DNA from 2 places in the Fructobacillus sp. ChS1-6f1-1-27 genome. Region 2 is predicted to be linked to the other one. Evidence: riboswitches for the same ligand, from Rfam matches in the RefSeq annotation. Region 2 holds a riboswitch; the other holds the start of a gene.

Region 1 (12,477 bases), on a different contig from region 2:
CTTCTTCTTTGAAGTGGCCAAGTAGTTAATAATTGCTTCCGTGTTCATTTCTTCTGTCATTGTTCTTTTTCCTTTCAAATTACCATTGACCAGCTAATTGGTAGGCCCGGTCGTGGCTAGTTAAGTCCGCTAAGGTTTCGCCTTCAACGACTAATTGTGACAAGCCGTTTTCGGCAAAGACTACGGCTGGAACCGGGTTGCGGTTATAGCGGGAGGCCATTGAATAGCCGTAAGCTCCGGTATTCAAAACGGCCAAAACATCCCCTGGCTTGGTAGCTGGCAAGGCTTGGTCTTGAATCAAAACATCCCCCGATTCACAGTACTTACCAACAATCCGAACATGCTGTTCTGTTTCGCCATGGACGTTGTCAGCCAAAACTGCTTGGTAGTCGGCCTGGTACAGGGCCGGCCGGATATTATCGCCCATGCCACCGTCAACGGCCAAGTAAGACCGGACACCAGGAATATCTTTGCGAGAACCAACTTTGTACAAACTATAACCGGCTGGGGCTGAAATTGACCGACCAGGTTCAATCCAGATATTTGGCATCGCCATTTTGGCCTTGTCAGTTTCTTGTTGCACACTGGCTAGCAAGGCTTCGACCAAGTCTTCTGGGCGCTTAACCTGGTCATCTTCATCCGTATAAGGAATTCCAAAGCCACCACCCAAGTCCAAAACCGCCGGTTCATACCCCCAACTTTGGCAGAGGTCAACTAACTTCTTACCAGCTAGTTCAAAGCCATCTTGTTCAAAAATTTGAGAACCGATGTGGGATGATAAGCCGAGCAAGTGCAAGTTTGGATCAGCCGAGGCAATTTCATAAGCCTGCTTAGCCTGGCCAGATTCCAAATCAAAGCCAAACTTGGAATCAACTTGGCCAGTTTGGATGTAATCATGGGTGTGGGCTGAAACACCTGGAACTACCCGTAAGATAATATCTTGTTGGACGTTTCGGCCTTGAAGCAAGTCTTGTAAGAGTTCTAATTCATAGAAGTTATCCACAATAATCGTGCCAACTTGGTGGTCCAAGGCAAAGGCTAAGTCCGCCCGAGACTTGTTATTGCCGTTGTAAGAAACATGGTTCATCGGAAAGTCAGCCAAGGCTGCCGTATAAATTTCACCCGGTGAAACCAAGTCTAAGTGCAAGCCCTCTTCTTTGACCACTTGGTACATTGCCTGGCAGGCAAAGGCTTTGGAAGCATAAGCCACCGCCCCTTCTTGACCTTGGTTTTTAAAGGCCTGCTTGAAGGCCTGCATTTGGGCGCGCATCACCGAAACATCGTAAACGTATAAGGGTGTTTGGTAGTGATTGGCTAAGACGCTGGCGGGCACACCGCCAATCATCAGCTGGTCTTGGTCATTTACAGGGATTTCAATTGCCATCAGTTTTCTCCTACTTTTACAAATTAATCGACGAGTTCCCGGTTCAACCGTTCTTGGAAGTTAATCGTCATCTCCCAGGGGTCGATGCCACAATAGTTGGCATAATCGATTAGTGTATTTTCCTCTTGGCCATTCTTGCCAATAAAGGTGACGGTTGTGCCAACCTCAACGGGTTCTTCAACGGCTACCATCAGCTGGTCCATGGCGAGTTTACCAATAATGGGGGCCTTCTTACCTTTAATAATAACTTCATAACCAGTACTTTGACGGGCAATTCCATCGCCATAGCCAATTGGCACCGTTGCCACCCACTGGTCTTTTGTCGTTTGGTAAGTCGCCCCGTAAGAAACGGAAGCACCCTTTGGTAGTTGCTTAATCATCACTACCGCTGATTCCAAGGACAAGACCGGGTCAAGGTAGTTATCTTCTCGCAGAGTTCCTTCGGAAGGCTCGATGCCATACACCGAAGTTCCAGCCCGAATAATCTCGGTTGGGACTTGGTCGGCCCGGTAAAGGGCCGCTGCTGAATTCGCCACATGAACCATTGGGGGCATTGGCAAACCGTCAGTCAGCTCGTGCCACTTAGCAACTTGGCCATCGAAGTAAGTCGTGTCTTCGTCATCTGCCGTGGCAAAGTGGGTCATAATACTTTGGTAGGTAATCTTGTCGTAGTCATTTTGCAAGGCATCAATGGCTTGAGCCAAGGCTTCACGGCTACGGAAACCAATCCGGCCCATTCCGGTATCAACTCCTAAGTTAACCTGAAGTTTTGGGCCGCCCATCCGTAAATTCTGGTTTGCTTCAGCCAACCACTCTTGGTTAGCAACCGTGCCAATCAGGTTAAAGTCGGCCAAGAGTTGGGCTTGGTAAACCGGTGTAAGGCCCAAAATCAAGATTGGTTGGCAAAAGCCAGCTTCTCGTAAAGCGATTCCTTCATCCAAAACTGCGACCGCTAAACCATCAGCTCCGCCATCAACAGCGGCCCGGCTCATTTCAAGTAAGCCAAAGCCGTAAGCATTGGCCTTGACTGTTAAGAAGATGAAACCGGCCTGACTGGCATCACGCATCACTTGGAGGTTTTTTTGCACAGCGTGCTTTGAAATTAAAATCCGACTAGGACGATGCGTTGCGACAACCATTGAAAACCTCCTGAAAACAATAAAAAAATCCAAACAGCTGGGGGCTTTGCCCTGCTGTTTGGATTTTGTTTCAATCTTTGCCAAAAAACAGATAAAATAGCACCCCGCTGATAACAGCGACAGTCTAATAGCTCTTAACTATTAGCCCAGCAAGGTGGAAAACCACCAGCTTCGGCAACGTCCCCTTTCACATCTCTGCTACTCTTGTCGGTTGCGACCTCTATTTAATATTAACTTGTCATTAATATACATTAGAAAAAAATGAATGTCAACTAAATTAACAAATAATTTTCTAGATAAAAATAAAAGACAGTCATCATCGACTGTCTTTTAATTAATTATTTTAGGTAGTCTTTTAAAACGTTCGTCTTTACCTGACCGCCGTTCTCATTTATCAGTTCAACTTGCTCTCCCCAGGCCTTAAGGTCACCCTGGCTAAAGGATGATAGTAAGAACCCATTGGAATGCTTTTGCAAGGCAATCACTAGGATTGCAAAGACTGATCGTGCCGTGACCCGCTGGCCAGCTGCAACCATTGCCACCGTTGGGACCGGCAACTTTTGCTGGTAGACCAACGACAGGTAGGCCGGTGTGACCACCAAAATTGATTGGCCAGCCTGCTGGCTTTGCCAGACGGCTTTTTTCAATGACGCCGAGATATCCTCAGCATAAACCTGGTAGTCATCCCCGTACAGGTCTGATAGCTTGTAATACCAATGTCTAACGCTAGCAAAGTCCTCAGCTACCAACACAACTTGTTTGGCCCCGGCAGACAACGTATCCCGCAACAGATCATCTTCTGTTTTCTTGCTAGTTCGTAAAACTTTGACCGGGTATGGCTGGTCGGTTTGAATGACCTTTTGTTCATAGGTCAAGGCTTTTGGTGTTTGCTGCAAGAACTTAGCCAAACCAACTGGCAAATAAGAAGAAACCAGCAAAACCTTATCAACCTGCTTTAAGAAGTACTTCTGATACAGCAAGTCGGCTTTAACCGTAAAGACCAAGTCTTGGACAGCCGGCTCAGTGGCAATTTTCCAATCAATTTTGCCCAGGTACTCCTGGTGAGCAGACAACCAAGTTAACTGGTCCAAGCTAGTTTGCAAGTCCACTTCCCGTAAGCGGAACTGGAGGCCAGCTTGGTCAGCCAAGGTTAACACATCAATTAACCGGTTTAACAAAGCCTTGGCGACTTTAATCAAAGATAGGTCGACTGAATTTTCTTCCAGTCGGTTGCAGGCTAACGCCCAGTTATGCAAAGCAACCTTCAAACGCCCCTGGTCCTTAGCTGGCAAAGTCGTTGCCTGGTCGGCAATTTTAGCTACCTGGTCTTGGTAATAGCCAGGGCTTAAGCACACGCCAAAGGTGTCTTCAACCACTTCATCTAAGCCAATCGGATTTTCTAAAGCTAAGACCGGCTTTTGACTTTGGTTAATCCAGCTGGCCGGCTCAGCTTGCAAGAAAAAGTCCTTGGCCGTCGTTAAGACGATTTCCGCCTCTTTGGCCGCCTCCTCTGCTTGCTGAAAGTATGAGCCAGCTTGGTCACTACCAAGACCGGCTAATTCGGCCTGGTAGTAAACGCCCTTTGGTAATTCGGCCAAAATCTTTTCCTGGCTTTCGCCGTACCAAACAATCATCCGAGCCTGCCAGAAATGGCCACCCTCTTTTTGGACTTTTTTCAGTAGGTCTTTAAACCGGTCTTCATCCAAGTAATCCTTAGGTGACAAAACTTTACCAACTTTAACGGTTGGTAGGGCCAACTTATTTTTCAAGTCTTGCAGTACTTGTTCTTGGTGCAACAAGACTTGGTAATCATTAGCCAAAATAATTTTTTGCTGGCCCGGCTTTTGATAAAACATCGGCAGCAAGTAGGCCGTTGTTTTATGAACCCTGGCCGGCGTCTTGAGGTCCAAGACAATCCGGCGCCGTTTAGCCAAAAACTGGTTAACCGCATCCATTGTCTGCCCCTCATCAAAAGAAAGCGTTAAGGCCCTTTGAAAGGCTTCCTTTTTATCGGCAAAGCTCTCCGGATAGACAGCCTGGTGACCAGTCTTTTGCTCTGAATCGGTTCGGTCAATGATTTCAAAGCGGTGGTCTTTTTGTCCAGGCCCCTGGTTTTTTAACCGACCATCCAAATGAAAGGCCCGGTCCTTAATCGCCATCTTCAAGAAGTCTTGACTTTGTCGAAGCAAGTTCCAGTCAATGGAAAGTAAGTCCTTCTTAGTTTCTTTTGGTAGGTCTTGAGCCTTTTGCCAGAGTGCTAAGAGCAGGTGGGCGGTAGCCTCGGCGTCGGCGTTAGCACGGTGAGCTTGGACTAACGGCAAATCCAAGTAGTTGGTTAAGTCAGACAGACGGTAACCCGGTGCCGTTGGGTACAAGATTTGGGCCAATTGAACAGTGTCAATCGCAGTCAAATCCATCGGTGTCATCCCCACCCGTTCAAACTCGGCGTTTAAGTATGGCAAGTCAAAGTTGACGTTGTGAGCGACAAAGACTTGCCCCTTTAACATCGACTGCAAAAGTGGTGCAATTTCTTCAAAGAAAGGGGCATCTTTGACATCTTTAGCGGTGATGTGGGTTAACTGCTGAATTTTCTTATCGATTACCTGAGCGGGGTTCACAAAGGAATCAAAGTGGTTCACAATTTTTTTATTTTTAACGAAGGTCATCCCGATTTGGATAATCCGGCCGCCCTTCTCCACAGAGGGGTTGGTCGTTTCCAAATCAACGATTACAAAGGCGGCTGATTTTTTCATCAGGACTCCTTTCAAAGAAAATTTGCTCAGTAATTAAAATTTTAATCATGAGCTCACCTTATTATTTTACACTACTTACTCCAGTGCGGTACAATATTAGCAGTTATTGGAGTCATTTATATGGAAAATCATCACGTCGGTTTTGGCCAATCACATGCTAAAGCCATTCTCATTGGCGACCACGCGGTCGTTTACAAGCAACCTGCCGTTGCGATTCCCCTGTTGAACTTGACCATTCAAGCCAAGTTTCAAGAAATCGACAGCGGTCAAACAATTATTTTAACTGAAGAAGCCTATGACCTATCAGAACTTGGTGCTGACCTAGAGGGTGTCCGCCAACTCTTAGTTGCCTTATTAGCCGACTTTGACCAAGCGGACCGGTCTTTCCTATTAAAGGTCACCTCAGCCATCCCTCAAGAACGGGGGTTCGGCGCTTCTGCTGCCTTAGCAACTGCCATTATTCGGGCCTTTTATGACTGGCAAGACCAGAAGTTAGACCATGCCACCTTGCAGCATTATACTGACTTGTCAGAAAATATTTCGCATGGGTCGCCTTCAGGAATCGATGCGGTAACGGTCTCATCAGACCAGCCCGTTTGGTTCCAAGACCAGCAGTTGCAAACCTTTGCGACTGGCTTAGAAGCCACTTTGGTCTTAGCCGATACTGGGGTTCGCGGTCAAACAATGCGAGCCGTTAACATTGTCAAAGAACAACTGAAAACCAACTACGAGCCTACTTGGCAGGCCATCACCCACCTTGGTGAACTCGCCTACCAGGTCAAAGACTCATTGGTCGCCAATAATCCCGAAAAGCTCGGTGAACTCTTTACCAAGGCCCACCACGACCTCCAGCAAATCCAAGTCTCCCACCCCAAGCTCGACCGCTTAGTGAATGCTGCTTTGGAAGCCGGGGCCTTAGGTGCTAAACTGACCGGGTCTGGGATTGGTGGCGCGATGTTAGCCTTAGCCAAAAATAGTAACGATGCCAAAGCCATCGCGAAACAGTTGAAAGCAGCCGGGGCCAAGGAAACTTGGATTGAACCACTAAAAGCTGCTAACAAATCATAATAAACGAATTAAAGGAATCAGCCAGTGAACGATAAAACCAGTACTGCCAGAGCCCATACAAATATTGCCCTCATCAAGTATTGGGGGAAAAAGGACTTAGACCTTAGTCTACCAACGACTTCATCGTTGTCTTTGACTTTGGATGAGTTTTTCACCACCACAACGGTCACAGAGGGCCAAGATGACACCCTCTTGATCAACAATATGATGCAAAATCCTGATCGAATCCACAAGTACTTAGACTTTTTGCGGACTGAAGTTGGCGACTTTCCACCATTGAACGTAATTTCAAAAAACGATGTCCCAACCTCTGCTGGTTTGGCTTCATCTGCCTCATCATTTGCAGCTTTAACTGCTGCTGTTGCCAAATACAACGACTGGGACCTATCTGAAAAAGAAATGTCGAAGTTGGCCCGCCGCGGGTCTGGTTCTGCTACCCGGTCATTTTTCCCTGGCTTTGCTGTCTGGCACGCCGGTCAAGATAATGACTCGTCTTACGCTGAATCCTTAGACTTTGCCCAAGACCTACCAATCGCTTTGGTCGTCTGTGAAGTCGCTGGCACCACCAAGAAGGTTTCTTCTTCTGATGGGATGCAACGGGCCATGACCGCCCCCGGCTACCAAGCTTGGGTAGAAAAGTCGAAAGACCAATTTGACCAAATGCAGGCCGCCATCAAAGCCGGTGATATCGATACCATCGGTGCCATCGCAGAAGATAACGCCTTGTCGATGCATGAATTAAACATCACCGCCAAAGACCGGCGGTTTACTTACTTTACTAGGCTCACAAAAGACGTCCTTGCCTACGTCAAGGAACTCAGACAAGTTGGCTTAACCGCTTATGCCACGCTTGATGCTGGCCCAAACGTTAAAATCATCACCACCCAGGACCAGGCCCAGACAATTTCAGACAAGTTGGCCGAAAAGTTTCCAAAGCTTCGCTTAGAAACAGCCACACCTGGTCCTGGTATTTCATATATCGAGGAATAACTTTTTGAAGAAAACGGCTCTGACAATCCCAGGCAAGCTCTTTTTAGCCGGCGAATACGCAGTCACAACTCCAGGACAAGGGGCCTTATTGGCTGCCATTGACCAAGGATTAACCATCGAACTCGTAAAGGACCCAGCGGGTCCCCTTGGCCAGGTTGCCTTTATTTCTGATACATTGGATAGTACTTTTGTATTAAATTGGGAGGACCTGCCAGCACTTTTTAACCAAGAAGGCCTAAGCTTTCAAACGGACTGGTCCTTTGTCCAAGCAGCTGCGACCCTCTTTTACCGCAACCACGAGGACTTGAACTTAGGCGAGTACCCTGCCACCAGGGTCACAATCCAGTCTAAGATGGAAGTCGACGGTAAAAAACTTGGCCTTGGTTCATCGGCAGCTGTAACCGTTGCCGTAATCAAGGGCCTTGCTACTTACTTTGAAACAAAAGACAGTTTGCTAGACCTCTTCAAGCAGGCTGCCTTTACCCACTATTTAATTCAAGGGTCTGGGTCATTAGGCGACCTTGCTTCTGCTACCTTTGCTGGTATCATCTACTACCAAGCACCGGCCTGGCTCCAAAAATCTGACCAACCTCAAGTTTTGGCTGTCGCTGACTTTGACCAACTAAATTGGGATGGGCTGAAGGTCGAACCAATTGACTGGCCGACTGACTGGTCCTTTGGGGTTATCCCAACCTTTGAACCAGCCTCAACAAAAAAGGCCTTGGCCAAGGGAGCAATCACGACCGACTTCATCACTCAGTCCAGTAAAATTGTCCAGGCTGCCAAGCAAGCCCTAACCAACCAAAACTACCGGGCACTTCGCCAAGCCATCCAGGCCAACCAAGACCTCTTAGCTAAAACCCTCCCCGCTGGCTACTTAACAACCAGCTTAGGTCAATACCTAAAGGTTTTAGCAATTCTTGGCCTAGCCGGCAAGGTTTCTGGCGCCGGTTTTGGTGACAATGGCTATGTAATTTGGCAAAACCAGGCAGAAAAAGAGGCATTAACCGACCGGTTAGCACAAGCTGGTCTGACGCTCTTAACCCCAAAAATCTTAACTGACTAACTATGTAAAACTAAAAGCAGGAAGAAAAAATGTCCGACCAACACTCAAACCGTAAAAATGAACATTTATCCTTGGCAACTAAGTTTTGGAAAGACCAGGAAAACCTGCAAGTTGGGCCCGGTTTCCAAGACGTTCGCTTTGTCCCAGGGGCACTCAAGGACCTGGCAGTTGACGAAGTCGACACTGGCGTTATGGCCTTGGGTGAACACTTTGACTGGCCCTTTTACTTTGAAGCGATGACCGGCGGGTCTGATTCGGGTAAGAAGGTCAATGCCAGCTTGGCCCTGGTCGCTGCTAAGACCAACCTAGCCATGGCAGTTGGCTCACAGTCAGTTGCCTTAAAGGACGCTAGCCTGGCTGATTCTTACCGGGTTGTCCGCCAAAACCACCCCAACGGCTTTTTGTTTGCTAACCTGGGTGCCGACCACCCAATCGAAAACGTCCGTGATGCCGTTGACATGATTGAGGCCAACGCGATTGAGCTTCATATTAACGTTGGACAGGAACTAGCCATGGCCGAAGGTGACCGTAAGTTTTACTGGCTCGATAACTTAGCGACCGTGATTGCTAAAAGCCCAGTCCCAGTGATAATCAAAGAAGTTGGTTTTGGCATGGGACCAGACTTGGTTCAGCAAATTGCCGAACTAAAGCCAGCCGCCATTAACCTTGGTGGTGGTAACGGGACTAACTTTGCCCAAATCGAACAACGACGGGACCGGGACCAAGAAAATTCACTCGACCTTTCGCACTTTGGCTTAAGTACGGTGGAAGCCTTACTAGCTGCTGAAACAGCCGGCCTCATCAATAGTCCATCTCTAAACCGGTCAAAGCCTAAAGTCATTGCCACAGGTGGCATCCAATCCGTCAATGATGTCGTAACCGCCTTGGCCTTAGGGGCTGACATGACCTCCTCTGCCGGTCACTTCCTTCAAGTCTTAATGGAGAGTGGGATTACCGGTTTGGAAAAGGAAGTCCACAGTTGGCAGCAGGCCTTGCCAATGTTAATGACTGCCCTTGGGGCAAAAAAGGTAGCTGACTTGGCCCAAACGCCAAAAATCTATAGCCCAGCCCTACAAAACTCACTGAACCAACTTTAAAGAAGAACAGAAAAACCGCTACTAGCATTTTTAGTAGCGGTTTTTCTTTATGATAACTGAACCAATCGGTCAAGCAACTCCAAAACATCTTGGCGGTTGACCAACCGGTGGTCTTCATAGTTATAAAACATCGGCTGGTAGCGGTCAATCAGGTCCAAGTCGTGACGGTTATCCGTTTGGTTGGCAATGTCACAGGCATCACCAATCTTAGGGATAGTTGGAAAACCAACCTCCGACATAATCGACCCCATCACCATATCAGCTGACTCGTATTTTAAGGCTTCAATGTACTTCTGTCGATCCATCGCGCCTCCCTTTTAAATCAGCGGACTTCTTTTAGCATATATTCGCTAACGTCATCCCAGGCTGAAACTTCGTCTTTAACACCAGTTTCTTCACTACCCTTGTGCCAGGCAAAGGCTGGGTACCAGATACTGCGCTTTTCCTGGTTCAAATCCTTGATAGCGTTCATCTCTTCATCAGTTAAAGCAAAGTCGTCAATTTGGCTGTTCGCAACGATTCGTTCTTCATGGGCTGACTTTGGAATCGTGATGGCACCCATTTGGTAGTCAAAGCGCAAAATTACTTGAGCAGTCGACTTTTGGTGGGCATCCGCAATCTTTTGGATAGCCTTATTTGACAAGGCTTCCCCACCGCCAAGAGGTCCCCAGGCTTCCATTGCCATCCCAATCCCGTTCATGTATGGGAAGAGGTCAGCTTCTTGGACCAAGGGGTTAAATTCCATCTGGTTAACTTGTGGCATCACCGTTCCTTCAGCCAAGATTTCTTCAATTTTTTCTTGGTTAAAGTTTGAAATTCCAATTGCCCGGACCTTCCCCTCGTGGTACAACTTTTCCAAAGCGTGCCAAGTATCAACATACTTGCCATCCACAGGCCAGTGGACCAAAATCAAGTCCAAATAAGTTAAACGAAGTTCCTTTAGTTGTTCTTCAAAAGCAGTCAAAGTCGAATCATAACCCTGGTCACCGTTAAAAATCTTAGTGGTAATAAAGAGGTCCTTACGGTTTAAATTGTTATCCTTCAAAGCCTGTTGGATACCATAACCCACCCCGGTTTGATTACCATATTGCTTGGCAGTGTCAATTAAGCGATAACCGTTTTTAATAGCAGTTTGGACGGATTCAGCCGCTTCCTTGTTCGATGACTTCCAGACTCCCAGGCCAAAGACAGGCATCTCTACTCCGTTAGCGAGCGTTGTTGTTTCTTGCAAAATCTTATTTTCCATCAAACAATCCTTCCTTTTCTTTCGACTAGGTCTAGTTTAAAACAAACAGCCCATCCGTTTCAAACGAATGGGCTAAATTTAACAAATTAATTTTTAGTGACCTAATGACCAGCCGCCATCAATTGGGACCACCGTTCCAGCTAAATAAGTGGCCTGTGGACTCGTCAAATACATCGTCAAATCCGCAACTTCTTCTGGTTTCGCCCAGCGCTTGACTGGGGTTTGGACCGCCACCTGAGCGGCCATTTCGCCACCGTTTTCAAAGTCAGCAGCATTCATCGGCGTTTGGATGGCTCCTGGTGCAATCGCATTGACCTGGATATTATCCTTGGAATAGTCAAAGGCAACCTGCTTGGTCAAACCAACCAGACCATGTTTAGCGACTGTATAGGCAGCACCCCCGCCACCGGCCTGGAGGCCGGCTAATGAAGCCATGTAGACAATTTTACCGCCACCGGCAGCAACCATCTTTGGCAACAGGGCTTTAGTCAAAATAATGGCTGGCTGCAAGTTAGTAGCTAAGACCTGATTAATTTCTTCAACTGATTCTTCTAACAGCGGTTGAAACCCGTCTAAGATCCCGGCTGTGCTCAAAAAGATATCAAAGGCGGGCAAGTCTCCCACTTTAGCCGCCAAGGCCGTCAAGGCCTCCTGGTCGGCTAAGTCAACGATCATGGTCGTCAGGTTTTTATCTTGGTAGTCAATAATAGCCTGGTCAACGGCTAAGACTTCTGCACCGGCTGCGAGATAGGCCTGCATTTGACAAAAACCGATGCCTGAAGCGGCACCGGTTATTAAAACACGTTGATTGTGATAGTCTTGTTCAATCATCTTACTTACTTAAGTCCAAAACCTTGGCCAAGGCGTAAACAACGAGGCCACCTACCAAAAGTGAAACGAATTCACCTGGCACTAGTGAGACATAATAAGCACCAAAATTAGCCAAAAGCGAAGCCGGGTGATCAGGGGCGAAGGATCCATGGGCGTGAATGGCAAAGGCAAAGGTGAATTCCGCTGCCAAAATGGCCATTCCAATCGTCAAAACAACCACTGAAGAAATGATGATCTTGATGAGTGGACTTTTAACCTTGCGAGTTAACAGGTAGGTAATCGCGGTCATAATCATCGTTCCCAAAGTTCCAAAGACCCAGTCAATCCAACCCAATGGTGAAATTAGGTTGGCAATTAAAACCCCAAGTCCCAAAGCGACCACATAGCGCTTGTTCCAAGCGGCCAAGTGGTTTAACCCTTCTGACAACCGGAGTTGAACGGGGCCAAAGCCAATCGGTGCCACCATCATCGTGATAACGGCATACAAGGCAGCCACTACTGCCGTTAAGGTCAAGTTTTGGGCCTTTGATGCCCGGCTATTTTCAATATTATTCATGAGTACTCCTAGTTTTGTTAAAGCGGGATGGTTGATGAACCGCTTTTTGATTAAAATGGTGCCTACTTAAAAGCCTTTTTGCTTTTAGCAAACATAAAAAATTCCGGCTTAAACCGGAAAATTAGTGGTGCAAATTAAATTGGCTTACACCAGACCATGGAGTCGGCTCAGCCTTCATCCATAAAGTCCTTCAAGTGCTTTGACCGTGATGGGTGGCGGAGCTTACGCAAGGCTTTCGCTTCGATTTGACGAATCCGTTCACGGGTAACCCCAAAGACCCGACCAACTTCTTCCAAAGTCCGCGTCTTGCCGTCTTCAAGACCAAAGCGCAAACGCAAAACGTTTTC
Region 2 (12,477 bases):
TCAACCAGTGGATAATGCGGGTGATATCGATGCCTCAGAGCCTCGCCACCCAATCCACCGCGCTGCACCAGAATTTGATGACCTTGCAACGTCAACGGAAATTTTGGAAACAGGAATTAAGGTTATTGACCTCCTTGCTCCATATATCCGTGGTGGAAAAATTGGATTGTTCGGTGGTGCCGGTGTTGGTAAGACCGTCTTGATTCAAGAATTGATCCACAACATTGCACAAGGACACAATGGTATTTCTGTCTTTACTGGAGTTGGGGAACGTACCCGTGAAGGTAACGACATGTACCACGAAATGAAGGAATCTGGCGTTTTGAAGCAAACTGCCATGGTTTATGGTCAAATGAACGAACCTCCTGGTGCACGTATGCGTGTTGCCTTGACTGGTTTGACAATGGCCGAATCATTCCGTGATAACGAAGGTAAAGACGTTTTGCTCTTTATCGATAACATTTACCGATTTACTCAAGCTGGTTCTGAAGTTTCTGCCCTTTTGGGTCGTATTCCTTCAGCCGTTGGTTACCAACCAACTTTGGCTTCTGAAATGGGACGTTTGCAAGAACGAATCACTTCTACTAAGAAGGGTGCCGTTACTTCAATTCAAGCCGTTTACGTGCCTGCCGATGATTACACCGACCCCGCACCTGCAACGACTTTCGCCCACTTGGATGCCACAACCAACTTGGAACGTTCATTGACTCAGCAGGGTATTTACCCAGCCGTTGACCCATTGGCATCAACTTCTTCTGCCTTGGACCCACAAGTTGTTGGCCAAGACCACTACGAAGTTGCTACTGAAGTACAACGGACTTTGCAACGTTACCGTGAATTGCAAGATATCATTGCGATCTTGGGTATGGACGAATTGTCTGATGAAGAACGTGTTACGGTTAACCGTGCTCGTCGGATTCAGTTCTTCTTGTCACAACCATTCTCAGTTGCGGAAACCTTTACTGGTGTAAAGGGTGAATATGTTCCTGTTTCAGAAACTGTTCGCTCATTTAAGGAAATTTTGGATGGTAAGTATGATACTTTGCCTGAAGATGCCTTCCGTAACGTCGGTGCTATCGAACAAGTGGTTGATAAGGCCAAGACGATGGCCCAATAAGGGGGGTAATCCATGGCTGATGAAGTAAACAGTCCAAAGGGTATTACGGTTAAAATCGTAACGCCTGAAGGTCAAGTCTATGACCAAGACCAAGTTGAAATTGCCGTGATTAATACTCAGGGTGGTCAGCTTGGAATCATGGCTGGTCACGAACCAATTTTGGCTGCCATGGCCATTGACGAATTACTCGTTAAAAAAGACGGGAATGAAAAGTCCCTTGCCGTTAACGGTGGGGTTGCTGAATTTTCACAGAATATGTTGACAGTAATTGCCGACTCTGCTGAAACTTCAGATAATATTGATATTGATCGTGCACAAAGTGCTAAGGAACGCGCCCAATCTCGGTTGGACGAAGCCCAAAGTAACCATAACGAACGTGACATGAAGTTAGCCCAGGTCGCCTTGATGCGAGCTGTTAACCGAATCCACGTCGCTGCCGCACGTTCTGGCCGTTAGGCTAGTAAAGGAGTTCGAGTAATCGAACTCCTTTTTTATTGGTTAAATCGTCTTTCTTATCCTTTTTTTAACCTTTATTAAATCATTATTGCGTTATTATAAAGGTATTAGCAGTCTTGGGCATTTTTGTTACAAATGCATCTAAGGCTGGCAATAGAAAGGAGTAATACGATGAACATGAAAAAACAGCTTCTAGTAGCTGCCGGCTTAGCTGGATCAGTCGTTGCTGGTCAACATGTTGCTAACGCGGACCAAGTGCAAAAGCACACGGTTGCGGCTGGTGAAACTTTGTCAGCTTTAGCGCGTCAGTACAACACAACCGTTGCTCAACTCGCTAAGGATAATTCTATCCAAAACGTGGACCAAATTTATAAGGGTCAAGAGCTGGTCATCACGGTTGCGTCAACTAGCACAACAACTAGTACCACTAGTTCAGCAAGCACGCAGTCAACTAGTACTGCCGCAAGTGGAACATATACTGTCAAGAGTGGGGATACCCTCTGGGCATTAGCACAGAAGTACGGGGTGAGCGTTTCATCCTTGGTAAGCCAAAACAGTATCTCAAATGCTGACCAAATTTCAGTTGGCCAAGTACTGACGATTTCTGGTAGCCAAGCTAGCTCAACTTCTGCTTCAACATCAACTAGCCAGTCGACTTCAACGTCAACTTCTACTAGTGAATCAACCTCTACCTCTACCTCAACGTCAACTTCGACATCAACTAGTCAAAGCCAGTCAACCTCTACTTCAACTAGTCAATCAACTAGCCAAGCAAGTTCGACCGCTACATCAACCGCTGCCACTACCACAACTAGTGCAACGACTACGACGACTTCAACTAGTGACTCTGATGCCGAACAACAGGCTTTGCAAGAGTTGATTATGATAGAATCTAGTGGAAACGTGAATGCCCGTAATGGGATTTACTATGGGCTTGGTCAATTATCACCAGACCTCCGTGCCCGTTATGGCGGTAACACAGCTGATTACCAAGACCAGTTGAACGCCATGAAGGCTTACATTGCTGCCCGTTATGGTACAGCGGTTAACGCCTTGAAGTTCCACTTAGCCAATGGATGGTATTAATTTTTTAAATTAATGCTTGACGGTAGCGTCTAGCCTTGCTACAATATAATAGTTGTTTGGACGAGAGTTCTTGCAACAACTGACCATGGCTCGTTGGTCAAGTGGCTAAGACGCTGCCCTTTCACGGCGGAATCGAGAGTTCGATTCTCTCACGAGCTACTAAAAAAGTCGCAACTTCGGTTGCGGCTTTTTTGTTGGTTTTATTTAATTAAATAAACAATGTTAGTGTTCAAGCAGTTGGTTCTTAGGTGGGTTGAATTCCCGCATTGCTTCTGCCAAATGAACTAGGTGGACGATCAGCTTGTGGTTTGGCGCTTCCAGGCCGTTTTTTTCAGCCAAGTCGGCAAAGTAACCGTTGATGTAATCAACCTCCGTTGGACGGCCCTTAACAAAGTCCTGGTACATAGAAGGAAAGTGAAGGGGGTTAGAAACCCGGGAGGCGTAGTCTAATTGCTCTAACATCTCTTGTTCGCTTTCGATTGGTTCAATTCCGGCCGCTCGAGCAGCAGCGTACGCTTCATAAACTAATGGTTTGGCTAAACCATCAATAAAATGGTCGTATTGAATTAAATGACCCATCCGGGCTTGGAACATCGTGGCAATTGAGTTGGTAACTGAGTTAAAGGTTACCTTTGTCAACAAAGTCCCTAAAAAGTTATTTGAATACTCGGGATTCAAACCGGCTGCTTGGAAGTCTTCTTGAACACGGTCCATTACTTCTGAAGGCTTTTCAGTCAAGTTAGCGTAAACAGACCCGGTGGCACCGATAAAGTCAACATCACCGTAATCGTTCAAAATAGTGGCAATCATTGCAGTACCGCCAATAATGTGGTCGTCAGCAAAGTATTCTTGGATTTTTTCGATGTGGCCCATTCCGTTCATGGCTGCTAAAGCGGTTTGGTGGTCCTTGAATTTTGGTGCTAGACGTTTCAAAGTATCGGCGAGTTGCATTTGCTTCATAAAAAAGATCCAAACGTCAGGATCACCTTCGTATTCTTCTGGCGAAAAGGCTTTGACTGGAACTTCGGTTCGGTCTTGGTGGTCAACAGACCGAAAAACTTTGTCCCCTTGTTGATGAATCTTATCTAAGGAGGCCTGGGTTGGCTCGACAAAGTCAACGTCTAGGCCGGCTTCTTCTTGCAACAACAACCCGTACCGCAACCCCATCGCACCGGCACCAACAACTGTGTATTTCATAGACATCCTCCTAATATTATATAAAACTCATTGTTTTCTCATAATATACCAATAATATATCCGTAATGCAAGCAAGCCAAAGATTCGTTATAATAAAAGGGTCAAGAAAACGAAAGAATTGAGCAAATGGCAAAAGAAATTTATTTAACGGGCGACCGCCCGACTGGGAAATTACATATTGGTCACTACATTGGTTCTTTGAAAAACCGGGTAGCGATGCAAAACTCGGGGCAATATGACCCCTATATTATGATTGCGGACACTCAAGCCTTTACGGATAACGCCCGCGATCCTGAAAAAATTCAAAAGTCACTCCGGGAAGTGGCCTTGGATTATTTGGCAGTGGGCATTGACCCTAGCAAGTCAACAATCTTTGTCCAATCGCAGATTCCAGCATTAGCAGAATTGACGATGTACTTTATGAACTTGGTTTCATTGGGCCGGTTGGAACGCAATCCAACGGTCAAAACTGAAATCCGGCAAAAGGGTTTTGGCGAAAGTGTTCCCGCTGGGTTCTTGACCTACCCAGTTTCTCAAGCAGCTGATATTGTCTTGTTTAAAGCTAACAAGGTTCCAGCTGGTGATGACCAAAAGCCAATGATTGAACAGACCCGAGAATTGGTCCGGTCTTTCAATAATGCGTATGGCACAGACGTTTTCGTCGAACCAGAAGGGGTCTTCCCACCCAAGGGGCAGGGCCGGTTACCTGGAATTGATGGCAATGCGAAGATGTCAAAGTCATTAAATAATGGGATTTATTTGTCAGATGATGCGGACACATTAGCCAAAAAGGTTAAGTCGATGTATACTGACCCTACCCATGTGAAGGTTGAAGACCTCGGCCATGTTGAAGGCAACGTCGTCTTCACTTACTTGGATATCTTTGATCCTGACCAGGCTCGTGTCCAAGAATTAAAGGACCACTACCAAGCTGGTGGCCTCGGGGATATGAAGTTGAAAAAGCACTTGTTAGAAGTGATGGAAGCTGAATTGGCCCCAATCCGTGAACGGCGGCTAGAGTATGCCAAGGATATGGACCAGGTAATGGCCATGTTAAAACAAGGGTCAGATAAGGCCAACCAGTTAGCAGAGCAGACGATGCAAGAAGTTCGGGCTGCAATGGGGATTAACTACTTCGGTTAAGACTTTGACCGCTAGCTATCGATTAAAATTTTGTTGCAGTTTACGCCCCTAGGGTGGGAAGGAAGTTTTTTTGTTAGTTTCACCGCTTATCAAAAGACCATTTCGAGTTAAATTAGCTTTTTTGGCCTTCATTATTTTATCTGTTATGTTGCGGCTGCATAGTTCCTTCTTGGAATTGCTCGACACGATTATTGCGATTATCGGTCAAGAAATTGCTCAGCACTTTACTTTTTTGGCGGGCCCAGCCTACTTTTTCGGCAGTCTCTGGGTTGTCTGGATTTTTGTAGTTATTTGGGGAGTGTTTATCCGGTCACTGGATTATAAGATTGCCTTATGGTGGATCCTATCCGTCATGACTATTCTCTTTTTGTTCTCCTTGCTATGGTCTTTGGTCGTCTTTTTGACCTGGGACCAGGGACCATCAATTACCCAGACCATGCCAGATTTATCGTTGACGATGTGGGCTCTTCTATTAATGCAAATTCAAAACATTTTGATTACCCGTTTACACATTGCTCACTGGCTCAAAATTGTGATTGCTGGATTTTTTGTTTTGTTCTGGCTAATCATTGCGACCAACAAGGTGGTTGGTACGGACCTATCATCCATGACTGTTTTGGGTGCCTTCTTAGTAGCCTACTGGTTCCACCGGGTCTTTTCGCGGATGTATTTGAAACAGGCCAAAAACTGGCAGCGAATCTTTTCCGTTGACGGTAAAATTTAACTGTGCTAAAATGATTGCAACAAACAAAGAGGTTGCGACCAAGATGACTAACTCAACTGAGCTTGCCAAAAGCGCTGAAATTGAGTGAAAGGTGCGGTCGCCGAAAGAAGAAAGGTGGCACTTTCTTCTTGGGTTAACAGGAAAGACCTGTTAGACTGTCGTTTTTAACGGTGCGCTTTGCAATCATTAATTACTAACGAGATACCACCTGCTTTTGTTTTGTGACAAAAGCAGGTTTTTTATTGTTTGAAATTTATACTAGGAGTCATACACATGGCTGAAGAAAATAAGATTCAACACCAATTGAAGACCCGGCACGTTTCGATGATCGCCTTGGGGGGGTCAATTGGAACGGGGCTATTTTTAGCCTCTGGGGCCTCTGTTTCAGAGGGTGGCCCAATGGGGGCAATTACCGCCTACATCGCCATTGGAATCATGGTTTACTTTTTGATGACCTCGCTCGGAGAGATGGCGACCTACATGCCGACTTCTGGGTCGTTTTCAGAATACGGGAACCGCTTTGTTGAACCGGCTTTGGGCTTTGCCCTTGGCTGGAACTACTGGTTTAACTGGGCAATTACAGTAGCTGCTGAGGCGGCTGCTGTTGGTTTGGTTGCTCAATTTTGGCTACCGAACGTGCCGGCTTGGATTTTTTCCGGTACGACCTTACTATTAATTTTCTTAATTAACACCTTCTCCGTCAGCACTTATGGTGAAACTGAATTTTGGATGTCGATGATTAAAGTGGTGACGATTATCTTTTTCTTGGTAATCGGTTTCGCGACGATTTTTGGAATTATCCACTCTGATATTAATGTCGGCAAGAACTTGTCAGTCGGGCACCATGGTTTTGTTAGTGGCTGGTCAGGAATTTTGGCAGTCTTTGTAGTGGCAGGTTTCTCTTTCCAAGGTACAGAGTTGGTTGGGGTTACCGCCGGGGAAGCGAAGGACCCTGAAAAATCAGTGCCAAAGGCAATTAACTCAGTCTTTTGGCGAATTTTGCTCTTTTATATTGGCGCAATTTTTGTGATTTCAGCCTTGGTTTACTATAAGGATCCAAACTTGTTGAGTGCTGCTAATAACAATGATGTGACGGTTTCACCGTTTACGATTGTCTTTAAGAATGCTGGGATTGCCTTTGCAGCATCCTTGATGAACGCCGTTATTTTGACTTCGATTTTATCAGCGGCTAATTCCGGTACCTATGCCGCGACACGAACTTTGTATGCCATGGCCGAGAAGGGCCAAGCTCCTAAGTTTGTTGGTAAGTTGACTAAGCACGGTGTACCAATGGGGGCTTTGATTGTAACAATTATTGTTGGGATGATGGCCTTCTTATCTGACATTAAGGGTGGGAACGAAGCTTATACTTGGTTGGTTTCTGCTTCTGGTTTGTCTGGCTTTATTGCCTGGGTAGGTATTGCGATTTCGCACCTACGGTTCCGCCGGGCTTACGTCCGACAACGTCGGGATGTCAATGACCTGCCTTACAAGGCGCGCTGGTTCCCATTTGGCCCAATACTAGCCTTGGCCCTGTCTACGCTAGTTATCATCTTGCAAGACCCAACCGCTTTTGTCGACTTTGACTGGGAAAAAATCGGGATTACTTACCTGTCGGTTCCGTTGTTCTTGATTTTGTACTTTGGCTTTAAGTTCATTAAGAAGTCAAAGGTCATCCCGCTAGAAGAGGTCGATTTAGACGCCTAAATTTTTAACAAATAAAAGACAGCTACCTTGGTAGCTGTCTTTTTTAGTGGTTGGCGATTTCAATGAGTGAATGTGAAAAGTAATAAATAAAGCGTTCGGCAAAAACATCGGGTGTTTCTGGCTGGCCCTTACCCAGCCAAACACCGAGAACGGCAAAAATTTGGTTGACGGTTAGCATTGATAGTGTTTTGGCTGAAATGTTTGGCTGCTGGGTTGACCGGTCAGAAAAGTAAGGCAGGAGTATGTCTGTATAACGTTTTGTTAAGTAGGGCTGCCATTCTGCTCCAGATAAGTTGGAATAGAAGATAGAGAGGTAATCCCTCTTTTGATATAGGTAGGGGATGATATCGGCGGCAAAAAAATGTAATAGGTCTTCAAAGTTATGAACTGACTGACCATCAATATAAGTCCTGATTTTAGCAAATGGAATTTGGTCAACATAGTAGAAAAGGGAATGAGTTAATTCCCGAACGTTTTGAAAGTGGTGTTGGAAGAGGGCCTGGCGAGAAATGCCGAGTTGCTTAGCGACTTTGGCTAAAGAAATGTCTTGGAACTTATCGGCTTTTTTAGCAACTTCTAAGTATGCGTCAAAAATTTGCTCAGTTGTGATTGCGCTGGCCATTGGTTCCCCCATGTGAATATTTTATCTTTCTTAACCATTATAGCATGGCCGGTCGCTCAAATAAAAAGTAATTAATGGGCAGGACCCGTTAACGTTTGTAAACCAAAAAGCCTTGTGGTTTAGGGCTTTTAACCGCTAGAATAGAGGCTGTTGTGCGTTTATTTCTCCATTGATAAGCTGGTGATGATGAGAGACATTACCATTGGGTTGAAATTGAATTTTGATGTTCTATTTATCGTTAGACGAAGAGATAAGAAAAATGTGACTAAGTTGTGTTTGGCCTGCTGGCTTACGAACTTAAGTTCCTTAATTTTTCTTTAAAATTAATTCGTTTGTGGTTGAAAAAATAACGGTCAACACAAAACATTTTTCGGCAGGGGCGGGACCTATTTTTTTAGGACTGGCCCTTGTTTTTTTTACTAAGAACCGTATAATAGTAAGCAGTAACACTGTAAATAAATATGGCGTTTTGTGATCTATTGTCCACAAACGCCCTTATAGTAGCAATGTCCGCTGAGGTCGCTCCTTGGTGAGACTTGCTTTTTTTGTGCTCTAACGAGGCAAAAAAGGGCGTTTTTGGTGAATTGTAATCAAAATGTAATGTTTTATTTGCCGACAGTGAATAACAGATGAGGTGATAGTGTGGCAGGACATTTAGTAAATTATGGTAAATACCGTACCCGCCGGTCATATGCCAGCATCAAAGAAGTGCTGGACATTCCTGACCTGATTGAGGTGCAGTTGGCTTCCTACCAATGGTTCCTAGATGAAGGGATCAAGGAGATGTTTAACGACATCATGCCAATTTCGGATTTCCAAGATAAGTTGTCATTGGAATACGTCGACTACCAGTTGATGGAACCCAAGTACAACATTGATGAAGCTCGTGAACACGATGCAAACTACTCAGCACCATTGCATGTCACTTTGCGTTTGACCAACCACGAAACTGGTGAAATCAAGTCGCAAGATGTCTTTTTTGGTGACTTCCCATTGATGACCAAGCAGGGAACTTTCATTATTAACGGGGCGGAACGTGTTATCGTTTCCCAGTTAGTTCGCTCACCTGGTATCTATTACAACCAAGAAGCTGACAAGAACGGTCGTCCACACTTTGGTACGACTGTTATCCCTAACCGGGGTGCTTGGTTGGAATACGAAACGGACGCTAAGGGAATTGCCAACGTTCGTATCGACCGTACTCGTAAAATTTTGATGACGGAATTGGTCCGAGCCCTTGGCTTTGGCTCTGATTCAGATATCATCGATATCTTCTCAGATTCATATGATGCTTTGAACATGACCTTGGAAAAGGATGTTCACAAGAACATGTCTGATTCCCGTGTTGAAGAATCACTGAAGGACATTTACGAACGTTTGCGTCCAGGTGAACCAAAGACCGCTGATTCATCACGGGCTTTGTTGGTTGCTCGTTTCTTCGATCCAAAGCGTTATGACTTGGCTCCTGTTGGTCGTTACAAGATCAATAAGAAGTTGTCTTTGAAGACTCGTTTGCTAAACCAAACTTTGGCTGAAACTTTGGCCGACCCAGATTCTGGTGAAATTATCGCCGAAAAGGGAACAGTAGTTGATAAGGCTGTCATGGCTAAGTTGGCACCGTTCTTGGATAACCCAGACTTTAAGACGGTTTCGTACTCACCATCTGGTGATGCTGTTTTGCAAGATGAAGTTGTTTTGCAAAAGATTAAGATTGAATCACCTGAAAATCCAGACAAGACTTTGCTTTTGATTGGTAATGGTCATTTGCCAGAAGACGAACACAACGTTCGCCCTGCTGATATCTTGGCTGGAATGAACTACTTCTTGAACTTGCAAGAAGGCGTTGGCCAAGTTGATGATATTGATCACTTGGGTAACCGTCGAATCCGTTCCGTTGGTGAATTGTTGCAAAACCAGTTCCGGATTGGTTTGACTCGGATGGAACGAGTTGTCCGCGAACGGATGTCAATCCAAGACGCTGCAACCGTTACACCACAACAATTGATTAATATCCGTCCGGTTGTTGCTTCAATTAAAGAATTCTTTGGTTCTTCACAACTTTCACAGTTTATGGACCAGACCAACCCACTTGGCGAAATGAACCACAAGCGTCGTTTGTCAGCCTTGGGTCCTGGTGGTTTGACTCGTGACCGTGCCGGTGTTGAAGTGCGAGATGTTCACTACACCCACTATGGCCGAATTGACCCAATTGAAACACCCGAAGGTCCTAACATTGGTTTGATTAACTCTTTGGCCACTTATGGTCGGATTAACAAGTATGGCTTTATCGAAACACCATACCGTCGTGTTGATTGGGGAACTCACAAGGTTACCGAAAAGATTGACTACTTGACGGCCGATGAAGAAGATAACTACATTGTTGCCCAAGCCAACACGGAATTGGAAGACGATGGATCATTTGTGCACGAAACAGCCATGGCTCGCTTTGGTGAAGAAAACATCGAAACGCCAATCGAAAAGATTGACTACGTCGATGTTTCCCCTAAGCAAGTTGTTTCTGTTGGAACGTCAGTTATTCCGTTCTTGGAAAACGATGATTCCAACCGGGCCTTGATGGGTGCCAACATGCAGCGTCAGGCCGTTCCTTTGCTTGACCCACACGCACCAATTGTTGGTACTGGTGTTGAATATAAGGCTGCCCACGATTCTGGTGCCGCTATTATTTCAACTGCCGCTGGTGAAGTTGAATACGTTGATGCCCGCGAAATCCGCGTTCGTCGTGAAGACGGTCAACTTGACACTTATGAATTAATGAAGTTCCGCCGCTCAAACGGTGGTAAGAACTATAACCAAAAGCCAATCGTTAAGGCTGGTGAACAAATTGAAGAAGACCAAGTCTTAGCTGACGGTCCTTCAATGGAAAAGGGTGAATTGGCCTTGGGTCAAAACCCATTGATTGCCTTTATGACTTGGCAAGGTTATAACTTCGAAGATGCCATCGTCTTGAACGAACGTTTGGTCCGTGAAGATGTTTATACATCAATTCACATCGAAGAATACGATTCAGAGGCCCGTGATACAAAGCTTGGCCCTGAAGAAATTACCCGCGAAATTCCTAACACTGGTGAAGAACAGTTGAAGGACTTGGACGAAAACGGAATTATCCGTGTCGGTGCGGAAGTTAAGGATGGCGACATCCTGGTTGGTAAGGTGACGCCTAAGGGAGTTACTGATTTGTCAGCCGAAGAACGTTTGCTTCACGCAATCTTTGGTGAAAAGGCCCGCGAAGTTCGCGATACTTCATTGAAGGTTCCCCATGGTGGTGGTGGTGTCGTTCAATCTGTTCGGATTTACACACCAGAAAATGGTGATGAATTAGCACCAGGCGTTAACCAAATGGTCCGGGTCTACATCGCGCAAAAGCGTAAGATCCAAGTCGGTGATAAGATGGCCGGTCGTCACGGAAACAAGGGTACTGTTTCAGTTGTTGTTCCTGAAGAAGACATGCCATACATGCCAGACGGAACACCAATTGATATCTTGCTTTCACCAATGGGTGTGCCATCACGTATGAACATTGGTCAGGTTTTGGAACTCCACCTTGGCTTTGCCGCTAAGAAGTTGGGTATCCACGTGGCCTCTCCTGTCTTTGACGGTGCTTCGGATGATGAAATCGAAGATGCCTTGGCAGAAGCTGGTTTGCCATCTGATGGAAAGTCAGTTGTTTATGACGGACGGACTGGTGAAGCCTTTGATAAGCGTGTTGGTGTCGGTGTTATGCACTACATGAAGCTGGCCCACATGGTTGATGATAAGATTCACGCTCGTTCAATCGGTCCTTACTCTCTTGTTACGCAACAGCCTTTGGGTGGAAAAGCTCAGTTCGGTGGACAGCGTTTTGGAGAAATGGAAGTTTGGGCACTGGAAGCTTATGGTGCCGCTTATACTTTGCAAGAAATCTTGACTTACAAGTCAGATGATGTTGCTGGCCGTGTTAAGGTTTACGAATCAATTATTAAGGGAGAAGCTATCCCTAAGCCAGGTGTACCGGAATCATTCCGAGTTTTGGTGAAGGAATTGCAAGCACTTGGTCTTGATATGCGGGTCTTGGATAACTCTGGTGAAGCCGTGCAATTGAAGCAAATGGATGAAGACGACTCTGTCTTGCCAGTTGATGCTTTGCAAAAGCTTGCTCGGACAAACCCTGACTTGTTAAACCGCGATGATAAAGAAGTGAAGGAAGCCTTTGAAGAAGTTGAAGGCAAGGATCAAGCACAAGCAGCCACCTTTACTGATGAACAAGAATAATTAAAGAAAGGTGACCGAATAGATGGCAATCGATGTTAACAAATTCGAGAGTATGCAAATCGGTCTGGCCTCTCCTGACCAAATCCATGACTGGTCTCATGGTGAAGTTAAGAAACCAGAAACGATTAACTATCGAACTTTAAAGCCTGAAAAAGA

Evidence for each region. Region 2 has a riboswitch for lysine ahead of AC5162_RS01185 (amino acid permease). Riboswitches for the same ligand answer to the same signal wherever they lie in the genome.
Region 1: another riboswitch for lysine. It lies ahead of alr (alanine racemase); the one in region 2 lies ahead of AC5162_RS01185 (amino acid permease).

The regions. Positions count from the first base shown of each region.
Region 1 covers NZ_JCAOER010000001.1:116,483-128,959, reverse strand. The annotation lists gene dapD (2,3,4,5-tetrahydropyridine-2,6-dicarboxylate N-acetyltransferase) at 1-60, opposite strand, end outside; gene lysA (diaminopimelate decarboxylase) at 80-1,378, opposite strand; gene alr (alanine racemase) at 1,408-2,523, opposite strand; lysine riboswitch at 2,613-2,754, opposite strand; gene AC5162_RS00625 (exonuclease domain-containing protein) at 2,862-5,276, opposite strand; gene mvk (mevalonate kinase) at 5,397-6,344, shown strand; gene mvaD (diphosphomevalonate decarboxylase) at 6,369-7,334, shown strand; gene AC5162_RS00610 (mevalonate kinase family protein) at 7,339-8,400, shown strand; gene fni (type 2 isopentenyl-diphosphate Delta-isomerase) at 8,430-9,497, shown strand; gene AC5162_RS00600 (hypothetical protein) at 9,545-9,802, opposite strand; gene AC5162_RS00595 (aldo/keto reductase) at 9,820-10,743, opposite strand; gene AC5162_RS00590 (3-oxoacyl-ACP reductase) at 10,837-11,574, opposite strand; gene AC5162_RS00585 (QueT transporter family protein) at 11,576-12,130, opposite strand; gene rpoD (RNA polymerase sigma factor RpoD) at 12,298-12,477, opposite strand, start outside.
Region 2 covers NZ_JCAOER010000002.1:28,714-41,190, forward strand. The annotation lists gene atpD (F0F1 ATP synthase subunit beta) at 1-1,117, shown strand, start outside; gene AC5162_RS01155 (F0F1 ATP synthase subunit epsilon) at 1,130-1,573, shown strand; gene AC5162_RS01160 (LysM peptidoglycan-binding domain-containing protein) at 1,745-2,659, shown strand; tRNA gene AC5162_RS01165 (tRNA-Glu) at 2,747-2,818, shown strand; gene AC5162_RS01170 (ketopantoate reductase family protein) at 2,882-3,856, opposite strand; gene trpS (tryptophan--tRNA ligase) at 3,983-4,999, shown strand; gene AC5162_RS01180 (hypothetical protein) at 5,070-5,723, shown strand; lysine riboswitch at 5,742-5,909, shown strand; gene AC5162_RS01185 (amino acid permease) at 5,997-7,430, shown strand; gene AC5162_RS01190 (TetR/AcrR family transcriptional regulator) at 7,474-8,052, opposite strand; gene rpoB (DNA-directed RNA polymerase subunit beta) at 8,695-12,321, shown strand; gene rpoC (DNA-directed RNA polymerase subunit beta') at 12,344-12,477, shown strand, end outside.